DNA from 2 places in the Rhodococcus gannanensis genome. Region 2 is predicted to be linked to the other one. Evidence: riboswitches for the same ligand, from Rfam matches in the RefSeq annotation. Region 2 holds a riboswitch; the other holds the start of a gene.
What was found. Region 2 has a riboswitch for cyclic di-AMP ahead of ACFSJG_RS00625 (transglycosylase family protein). Riboswitches for the same ligand answer to the same signal wherever they lie in the genome.

Region 1 (4,484 bases), on a different contig from region 2:
ACGGGCGCCGTAGAACGGATACGCGTCCAGCGGTGCCACCTTGACGGGCACACCGTAGGTCGACGCATGGACGATGTTGCCGTTGCCCGCATACATGCCGACGTGGGACGCGTCGTCGTAGTACAGGACGAGGTCGCCGGGCTGGAGGTCCGCCTTGCGCACGGGAACACCGGACGCGGCCTGCGCCTGACTCGAACGCGGCAGTGTCTTGCCGATCTGCCGGTACGCCCACACCATCAAGCCGGAGCAGTCGTAACCGTCGGGACCCGTGGCGCCCCACACGTAGGGCTTGCCGACCTGGGTGAGCGCCGCCTGGAGCGCGCTCGCGTTGGACCCGGGCACGAGGCCCTGCAGCACGATCGACGGGTCGTAACCCGGTGGGAACACAGAACCGGCGAGCTGGGCCTTCTCCGCACTGCTCAGCTCCGCGAACGCGGCGGTCACCTCGGCGATCTGTTCCTTCAGGTCGCTCTGAGTGCGCTGCAGGTCGTCGCTGATGACCCGGGCGTGTTCTGTCGCGGTCCTGGCGTCGTCGGCGGACCGGCGCGACGACTCCTCGGCCGCGGTCGCCACGTCGCTGGCGTCCTTGAACTCGCGTACCTGCGCGGCGGTGTCCGCGGACAGCACGCTGAGCGTCGACATCTGGTCGAGCAGTTGCTGCGGCGAATCGGAGATCATCACCGCGAACAGGCGGTTCACCCGGCCGCCCTGGTAATTGGCCGCCGTCAGCCGGTCGATGGCCGGCTGGAATCGGGCCATCTCCGCGCGGGCGGCGTCGAGGCGCTCGATGTCCTGCTGGTGGCGGGTCTCGGCATCACGCTGGACGGCCAGCTTCGAGTCGAGGTCGATCTGCGCGTTGTGCATCGCCTCTGCCGTCTGCTCGGACGTCCGGGAGAGCTCTGTGAGCCGTTCGAGTGCAGCAGTCGGGTTGTCGATCGCGGGATCGGCGCCTGCCGGTCCGGTGACGCCGGCGATCAGTGCGAAGGTGAGCACCCCGGTCGCGACTGCGGTCGACCGCTTTCTCAGTGACGCCACGAACCGGGTACTCCTGTTCTTCCTCGCGGAAAGGTCTCGGCAAGGTTACGGAACGGCATACGGCGGTGTCCACTCCGCCGGGACGACGTCACGTCGCCGCCAGGTGTGGGCCGTGAACGACTGTGGGCCCGGCGATCCTTCTCGGATCGCCGGGCCCACAGAGGCCGACACACACCCTGCGACACTTCCCCTGTCGCAGGGCACTCCTGTCGTGATGCCGGGTGCGTCAGTAGCGGCGCGCGCCGTCCATCGGCATCGAGGACAGCGGAACGCGCTTGACCGGGACACCGGAGGTGGCGGCGTGGATGACCTCACCGTTGCCGGCGTAGATGCCGGAGTGCGAGCCGCCGTAGAAGGAGACGACGTCGCCGGGCTGCAGGGCGTTGGCCGAGACCGGGGTGCCCGCGGCGGCCTGGTCGTAGCTGGTGCGGGGCAGGTTCAGTCCGGCCTGCTTGAACGCCCACTGGACCAGTCCGGAGCAGTCGAAGGCGTCCGGGCCGCTCGCACCGTACACATACGGGGCGCCGATCTTGCTGGCAGCGGCGTCGACAGCCTTCTGACCTGCGGTGATGATGGCGGCAGGGGCGGGCACGGGAGCGTCGGGGAACTGGGCCTGAAGCTGCTCGAGACCCGGGATCTCGATCGTCTGGGCGGGGACACCCGGGATGTCGAAGACGCCGACGCCGGGAACGGTGACGGGCTCGGCCATAGCCGGTGCGGCGGTTGCCGTGAGCGCGCCGAGGGTGAGGGTGCCGGCGACGGCGGCGCGTCGGGCCTTGGAGCTCAGTGTTGCCACGAAAGGAGGTGCCTTTCTTCCATTCCTCCGCCGACCGGGTTAGCTGACGGGTTCGGGCTGGGAAGATCAGCCCTACCCGTCGTCCCGCGCTGGCGCGCTCCGACGGGATTCACCCCAGATAACGGTGGGTTCCCGATTCGAGTCCCTCACGGGAGTTCGATTAGGCGGTACCTCGCGACGCCGCTCCGGTGTGGGGCGGCGAGACTCCGCAAGGTCTCGAGAAGATTACGAAAGCACCCCGGCGGTGTCGACTCACCGAACCGCCGAAAGCGGACATTTCGCCTATTTCGGGCTGCGTTCGGCAACTAGGCAGCACCTTCATCACGAACAGATAACGACCGACTGGTCTGCGTGCACTCGGCCGACCGGACGAGCCGGAGTGGAGGCACGAGCCCGTTGTCGGCCAGCACACCGAGAGCAACCCGTTCGTCCTGCTCAACACTCATCCGCGCAACAACACCCGACCGTGGGGTCTGCGTGGAGTCCGCGGCGTCTGGGTACCCGAGGAGCACCGTGACGACGCAGTCCTCGCACGCGGGGCCGCACACGGCGCATTCGCTGCAATCGACAATCACTGTGACCCTCGTCTCTTTCGGTCGTCCCGGGCGTTTTCCGGGCCTCGACACCCGCAAAGTAGCGCCGCCGTCCGACACGAACCGCGGGACGCGACCACGGTGAGGACCACCCCGACACTCCGCCGTCGGAGGATGTCGGTGCCGCGCCCTACTGTCCGGCCCGTGAGTTCCCGCGACGAGACGGCACGCCAGTTGGCGTTCGACGAACTGGACACCCCGCTGCGTGACACCACCTTCGTCGTCGTGGACCTCGAGACGACCGGCAGCAATGCGGGTGACGACGCGATCACCGAGATCGGCGCCGTCAAGATCCGCGGCGGCGAGGTCGTCGGAGAGCTGTCGACGCTCGTCGACCCGGGCCGGACGATGCCGCCCCACATCGTGCGCCTGACCGGGATCACCTCGGCGATGCTCGTCGACGCTCCGCGCATCGAGCAGGTGCTGCCGAGTTTCCTGGAGTTCGCGCGCGGCGCAGTCCTGGTGGCTCACAACGCACCGTTCGACATCGGCTTCCTCCGCGCCGCGACCACCCGGTGCGATCTCTCCTGGCCGCCGTTCCAGGTCCTGTGCACCGTGCGCCTGGCCAGGCGGGTCCTCTCCCGCGAGGAGGCACCCTCGGTCAAGCTGTCCGCACTGGCAGACCTGTTCCGGGTGTCCACCCGGCCCACACACCGGGCACTCGACGACGCCCGAGCCACCGTCGACGTCCTGCACGCCCTGATCGAGCGGGTGGGCAACCTGGGTGTGCACAGCTATCCGGAACTGGTCGACTACCTCCCGAACGTCTCCGCCGCCCAGCGCGGCAAGCGCGGCCTCGCCGCGCACCTGCCCCGAACGCCGGGTGTCTACCTCTTTCGCGGGCCCTCCGACGAGGCGCTGTACGTCGGGACGGCCGTCAACCTGCAACGGCGGGTCCGCGGCTACTTCACCGGTTCCGAGACCCGCCCGAGAATGAAGGAGATGGTCGCGCTCGCCACGCGCGTCGACCACGTCGAGTGCGCACACGGTCTCGAAGCCGGTGTCCGTGAGCTCCGACTGCTCGCGGCGCACGCGCCGCCGTACAACCGCCGTTCCAAGTTCCCGAAGCGCGCCTGGTGGATCACCCTCACCGACGAGGCGTTCCCCCGGCTCTCGGTGACCCGGCGCGCAGGTCCCGACGCGCTCGGACCGTTCGGCAACCGATCCGACGCCGCCGACGTCGCAGCCACGATCACCGAGGCGTGCCGTCTGCGGCACTGCACCCGAAAGATCAGACAGGACGCCGTTCACGGCCCTGACTGCCCCGACGACGCCGTCGGCGGCTGCCCGGCAGGCAGCACTCCCCAGTCCGCTGCCGCCTACGCGACGGCGGTCGCGCTGACGCGGAACCTGATCCGCGGCGCAACCGATGCCCCGCTGCGGGACCTGCGCACACGGATCGAGGACCTCGCGCTCGCCGAACTGTTCGAGAACGCGGCCCGGCTCCGCGACCGGACCGCCGCCCTCGCGAGCGCGCTGCGCCGCTGTCAGCGACTCGCGTCGGTCGCCGCGATCGAGGAACTCGTCGCCGCGCGCCCGAGAGAGGAAGGTGGATGGGAGTTCGCGGTGATCAGGTCCGGGCGGCTCGCGTCCGCCGGTGTCGCGCAGCGCGGCGTCGCGCCGATGCCCGTGGTCGACGCGCTCGTCCTCGCCGCCGAGACGGTCCTTCCCGAGGAGTCACCGCTGCGCGGCGCCATGGCCGACGAGGTGCGGTTGGTCGCGAACTGGCTCGACGCACCCGGCGTCAGGATCGTCCGAACCAGCGACGGCTACCGGGAACCCGCGCACGGCGCCGGTTCCTGGCAGCAGTGGTGCGCGCTTGCCCGAGGTGCGGGCGAATACGCTGAACGGGCACCGCACCCCCGTCACTAGGAGCGAGATGATCAACGCCATCGTCCTCATTCACGCCGAGGCGAACCGGATCCCCGAGACCGCCCAGGCCGTCGCCGACATCGGCGGCGTGTCGGAGGTGTACTCCTGCGCGGGCGACGTCGATCTCATCGCCGTCGTCAAGGTGCGAAGCCACGACGAGATCGCCGACGTCGTCACCGGCGCGATAA
Region 2 (4,484 bases):
ACGAGCCCGACCGCCGTCGCCTCCGCGAGGGTGTGGCCGACAGCGGAGGCGCCGAGCCGGACCGACCAGCGGGGCCTGCGCCACGCCACGAGCGCGGCCACCTCGTCCGCGGTGGCCGCGACACCGGTACCGAGCTCGGCGAGTACCTCCAGGACGAACCGGCGGTCGCGCGGTGCGCCGGACGCCCGCACCTCCTCCGACAGCGCCGCGATCGGCTTGTCGTTCGGATCGCGCAGGCCGACGGTCCACGGTCGGCGCGGCAGGTCGATCCAGGTCTGTGCGAGCAGCTGCCACCGGTGCGCGGTGTCCGCGTCGAGCCAGGAGTCGGCGACGAGGGTCGGCGCCCAGTAGTCCTCGCCGGTGTCCGAGGCGGGCAGGGGATCGGGCGCACCGCTGGCGACGAGACCCGCGCCGGCGAGCAGTTCCAGGACCAGGCTCACCCGTCCGTCGTCGATCCCGACGGTCTTCGCGAGCCGCCGCGACTCCCTGACCCCGAGTCCGCCTGCCTTCAGGGTCGGTGCGGGACTGTCGCCGAGTGTCGCGAGGACCGCCTCGCAGTGCCGGATCAGTTCCAGCGCCTCGCCCGCGGCGGCGGCGTTGACCTCCGCGATCGGGCGTTTGCGACCGCGGACCGCGGGCGGTGTCAGGGCGCCCGGATCGGTGACGGTCTCGCCCCGCAGCACCTGCCCCACCTGGTGTGGCAGTTCGACGGTCTGGTCGTCCAGCCAGACGAGCAGACCCGACGCGAGGAGCCGCTGCACCGGACGGTCGGGTGAGGTGCCCGGTGCGGCGTCCCGGGTCCGGCCTATAGGTGAGCTGGTGGCGAGGGTCGTCAGCAGTCGCCGTTCGTCCTCGCTGAGCGCGGCGAGCGCGTCGGAGATCTGCTCGGCGGTCAGCTCGGTGGTTGCCGGATCCACTCGCCAGCCGACGGCCTCGCGTGCCGCGGGCGTCACCCGCAGCAGGCGCGTCCCCCAGACGAGCGCCCGATCCCGGAGCACGGTCAGCGCGCGATCGACGGCGCGGGCAGGCGCACGACTCGCGACGAGCTCACCCAGCCGCTCCCGGCTGACCCCGGAGTCGAGCGCGCCGTCGCGGGCCAGGAGTCCGACGAGCGTGAGTTCCAGCACGCTGAGGTCGTCGGCCGCGCGCAGGACCGATGCGCGCTGCTCTGCGCGCGACGCCAGCACGGACAGGTTCGCGGGCGGAGGTACCGCCAGGTCGGGGCGCAGTCCGAGCAGCTCGGCCAGCTCGGCGTCGCTGCGTTCGCCGAGCCAGGTCGCCAGCGCGTAGGGCTGGTCGGCGGGATCGATGTCGGTCATCGCATATCAGATTAGAGACCTGGGGTGTACCCGATGACGCGTCGGTGTCAAAATGGCCTCGTGGCTAACAATTCGAGCAAGTCCTACGTTGATCCCGGCTGGCCCTCGCACATCAAGGAGGGTGACCACGCCGTCACCGAGCTCTCGTCGACCCGATCCGGTGGCCTGTCCCCGTTCGGTGAGGAGATGGAGTTCCCGCTTCCGGTCTCGGAGCTGCCGTACACGCACCCCGTCACCGTCGTGAATCGCTGACCCCGTAGGCGGCCGAGTTTCCGGCCCACGGCCGGACCGGACAACGTCGAAGGCCCCGCACCCAATCCGGGTGCGGGGCCTTCGACGTTGTCCGTGGTGTGCGATCAGCCCTGGGCGAGCTGCGGCAGGTGGTTCTTGAGGAAGTCGATGACCTGCGGGTTGAGCTTGGCCTGCTCGTAGAGGGCCTCGATCTGCGGGTCGACGCCGACCTGGGACTTCACGGCATCGAAGGTGCTGTCGAGCGAGTCGAGGATGTCGGCGGCACCATCGGTGGTCGGGACGCTGGTGACGGCCGGGGCGGGAGCCGGGGTCTCGACCTTGGCGGCCGGGGTGCTGCGCTGGGTCGCGCCGCTGGTCAGGCCGAGGCTGGAGGAGCACGACGGCCAGGCGCCCCAACCCTGCGATTCGAGGACGCGCTCGGCCACGACGATCTGCTCCTCACGGCTGGCCTGGTTCGCCGTCGCGGCGAACTCGCCACCGCCGTGCGCGTTCCAGGTGCTCGGCGAGAACTGCAGGCCACCCTGGTAGCCGTTGCCGGTGTTGATGGCCCAGTTGCCGCCGGCCTCGCACTGCGCGAGCCGATCCCAGTCGGAGTCCGGAGCTGCGTTGGCAGCGGGGGCCGCGAAGGCCGCGCCCGCTGCGCCGAAGACCGCGGTGGTGACGACGACCTTGGCGGCGTTCTTGCGCGTGTTCGTGGGTTTGCGATGACGTCCAGCGCTCATGGGAGGTTCCTCTCCGCACGCGCCTGCGAGGTCAGCTGTCGGGTTCGGGCTGAGAGGTCGCCCGGCCGTGATCGCTCCGTGATGGTGCAGGTCGCGGCTTCACCCCAAGGAAGGCCGTGTGCTCGCCTTCCGGTGTCCACTGGGGACGTGGGTCCCCCGTCCTCGTCCCTGGTGTTCTCTGTGGGAATCCGTTCCGCGGGACAAGGTTTGGCGCGGCGGTCCGGACTGGTCGGAACACCGACCGCTGATGACCGTACGTGGCCGATCGCGGTGCGTCACCTCTTCGGTGAACGGCGTGTTTTCCTGCGGTTTTCCGGAACGGGGCGGTGTCTGTGCTGGTCAGGGCGTTGCAGCTCGGTCGAGACCGCCCTGTGACTCAACCGTTATGTGAGGCACATCACACGACTCGGGTGGTGTCGTCCTGGGGGTTCTCCGAAGGTCCCGGGCACACGTCACGAGGACGACGACGGCGGTCACCACGAACGTCAGCGGGTACACCGACTGGAACAACGGCACGAGCGGATCGGGGGCCGGGACCATGAACAATCCGATCGCGTAGACCCCGTCGGAGTACCCGTGCGCCCACGACAGCAGTGGAGCGGCCAGCACCACCGGCACCAGCCATGCCGTCGGCCGCGCGGACCGCAGCGCGCGGTCGACCGCGAGGATCAGCAGAGGCACGAACCACACCCAGTGGTGGCCCCAGGAGAACGGAGAGACGGCACACGACGTCAGTCCGACCATCGTCACGGCGAGCAGTTTCCGGTCACTGCGGTGCGCCAGATACGCCGCTGCCAGCCCGAGCGCCGCCAGTACAGCCGCGACCGCGAGCCACAGCAGTCTGGGCGGCTCGTCGACATCCAGCATGCGGGCGATGACACCCGCCGCGGACTGGTTGGCGGGCCACTGCGTCTCGCCGATCCGGATCGAATGCCAGATGACCCCCGTCCAGTAGGACCACGAGTCGGAGAAGATCACCACACATCCCACCGCCACCGTCGCTGCGAACCCTCCGATCGCGACCGCGGCCGACCGCCACTGGCGGGTGAGCAGGAGGTGGACGACGAACAGTGCCGGCGTCAGCTTGACGCCCGCCGCGATGCCGACCCCGAGTCCGCGCAGCCGGCTCCCCTCCGGGCGCCCGAGGTCCCACAGGATCAGCAGCATCAGCAGCAGGTTCACCTGCCCGAGCCAGATCGTGGTCCGGACCGGTTCGAGCCACGTCACGATGATCGTCAGCAACGCCGTCGCGACGTGGAGGGTCCGGTCGGTCCGGTAGCCGAGCTGCCGCCAGCACAGCAGCACGATCAGGTACAGCGCGACGAAGTTGACCACGCCGCCGAGCAGCACCGTCATCCCCGGTGAGAACAGTCGCAGCGGGGCGAACACCACGGCCGAGAACGCCGGATACGTCCACCACATCCCGCCGTGCAGTGCGTGGTCGTACAGCCCGGCACCGGACCAGACGGTCGCGCCACCGCTGCGGTAGACCAGCAGGTCGAGCCCGTTCTGGAACAGGCCCCACAGCGGTTGGGCGAACGGCACCACGCGGTCGTGCGCAACGACGACCGCGACGGCGAGCGCCGCGAGGGTACCGAGGAAAAGTCGGTGCGAGGGGAGAGACCGCCCCGCAACCGGGTCGGTGCGGGGCGGTGCCGTCATCCGGCGAAGCCGGGTTGTGACGGTCGGACGGCGTCGACGTCGACGATGTCCTTGCCGAGCGGCATGAGCGAGATCGGGATCATCTTGAGGTTCGCGACGGCCAGGGGCAGCCCGATGATCGTGATCGCCATCGCGACCGCGGTGACCACGTGCCCGATCGCGAGCCAGATGCCGCACAGGACCAGCCAGATCACGTTGCCGATCAGCGATCCGACACCCGAGGTCGGTTTCTCCACCACGGTCTTGCCGAACGGCCACAGCGCGTACACGCCGATGCGGAATGCCGCGATGCCGAACGGGATGGTGATGATCAGGATGCAGCAGATCACGCCGGCGACGAAGTAGCCCAGCGCCAGCCACAGGCCGCCGAACACCAGCCAGATGATGTTGAGGACGAGTCTCATCACGTGTCCTGTCCCCGGGACCGTCTGCCGGATCGCAGCGCGGAACCGATGCCGAAGAGGAATCCGATGGGGCACAGCAGTGCCGCAAGGTACAGCGCGAGACCGGGCGTGTGGCCGGTCGCATA

Region 1: it holds a riboswitch for cyclic di-AMP, as region 2 does, so the genes downstream of both, ACFSJG_RS12675 (C40 family peptidase) here and ACFSJG_RS00625 (transglycosylase family protein) in region 2, are expected to answer to the same signal.

Annotation. Positions count from the first base shown of each region.
Region 1 covers NZ_JBHUFB010000010.1:363,895-368,378, forward strand. The annotation lists gene ACFSJG_RS12670 (C40 family peptidase) at 1-1,035, opposite strand, end outside; gene ACFSJG_RS12675 (C40 family peptidase) at 1,262-1,831, opposite strand; cyclic di-AMP (ydaO/yuaA leader) riboswitch at 1,844-2,008, opposite strand; gene ACFSJG_RS12680 (DEDD exonuclease domain-containing protein) at 2,539-4,296, shown strand; gene ACFSJG_RS12685 (Lrp/AsnC family transcriptional regulator) at 4,304-4,484, shown strand, end outside.
Region 2 covers NZ_JBHUFB010000001.1:115,233-119,716, forward strand. The annotation lists gene ACFSJG_RS00615 (helicase-associated domain-containing protein) at 1-1,319, opposite strand, end outside; gene ACFSJG_RS00620 (hypothetical protein) at 1,380-1,571, shown strand; gene ACFSJG_RS00625 (transglycosylase family protein) at 1,676-2,293, opposite strand; cyclic di-AMP (ydaO/yuaA leader) riboswitch at 2,298-2,501, opposite strand; gene ACFSJG_RS00630 (glycosyltransferase 87 family protein) at 2,633-3,955, opposite strand; gene ACFSJG_RS00635 (YccF domain-containing protein) at 3,952-4,359, opposite strand; gene ACFSJG_RS00640 (hypothetical protein) at 4,359-4,484, opposite strand, start outside.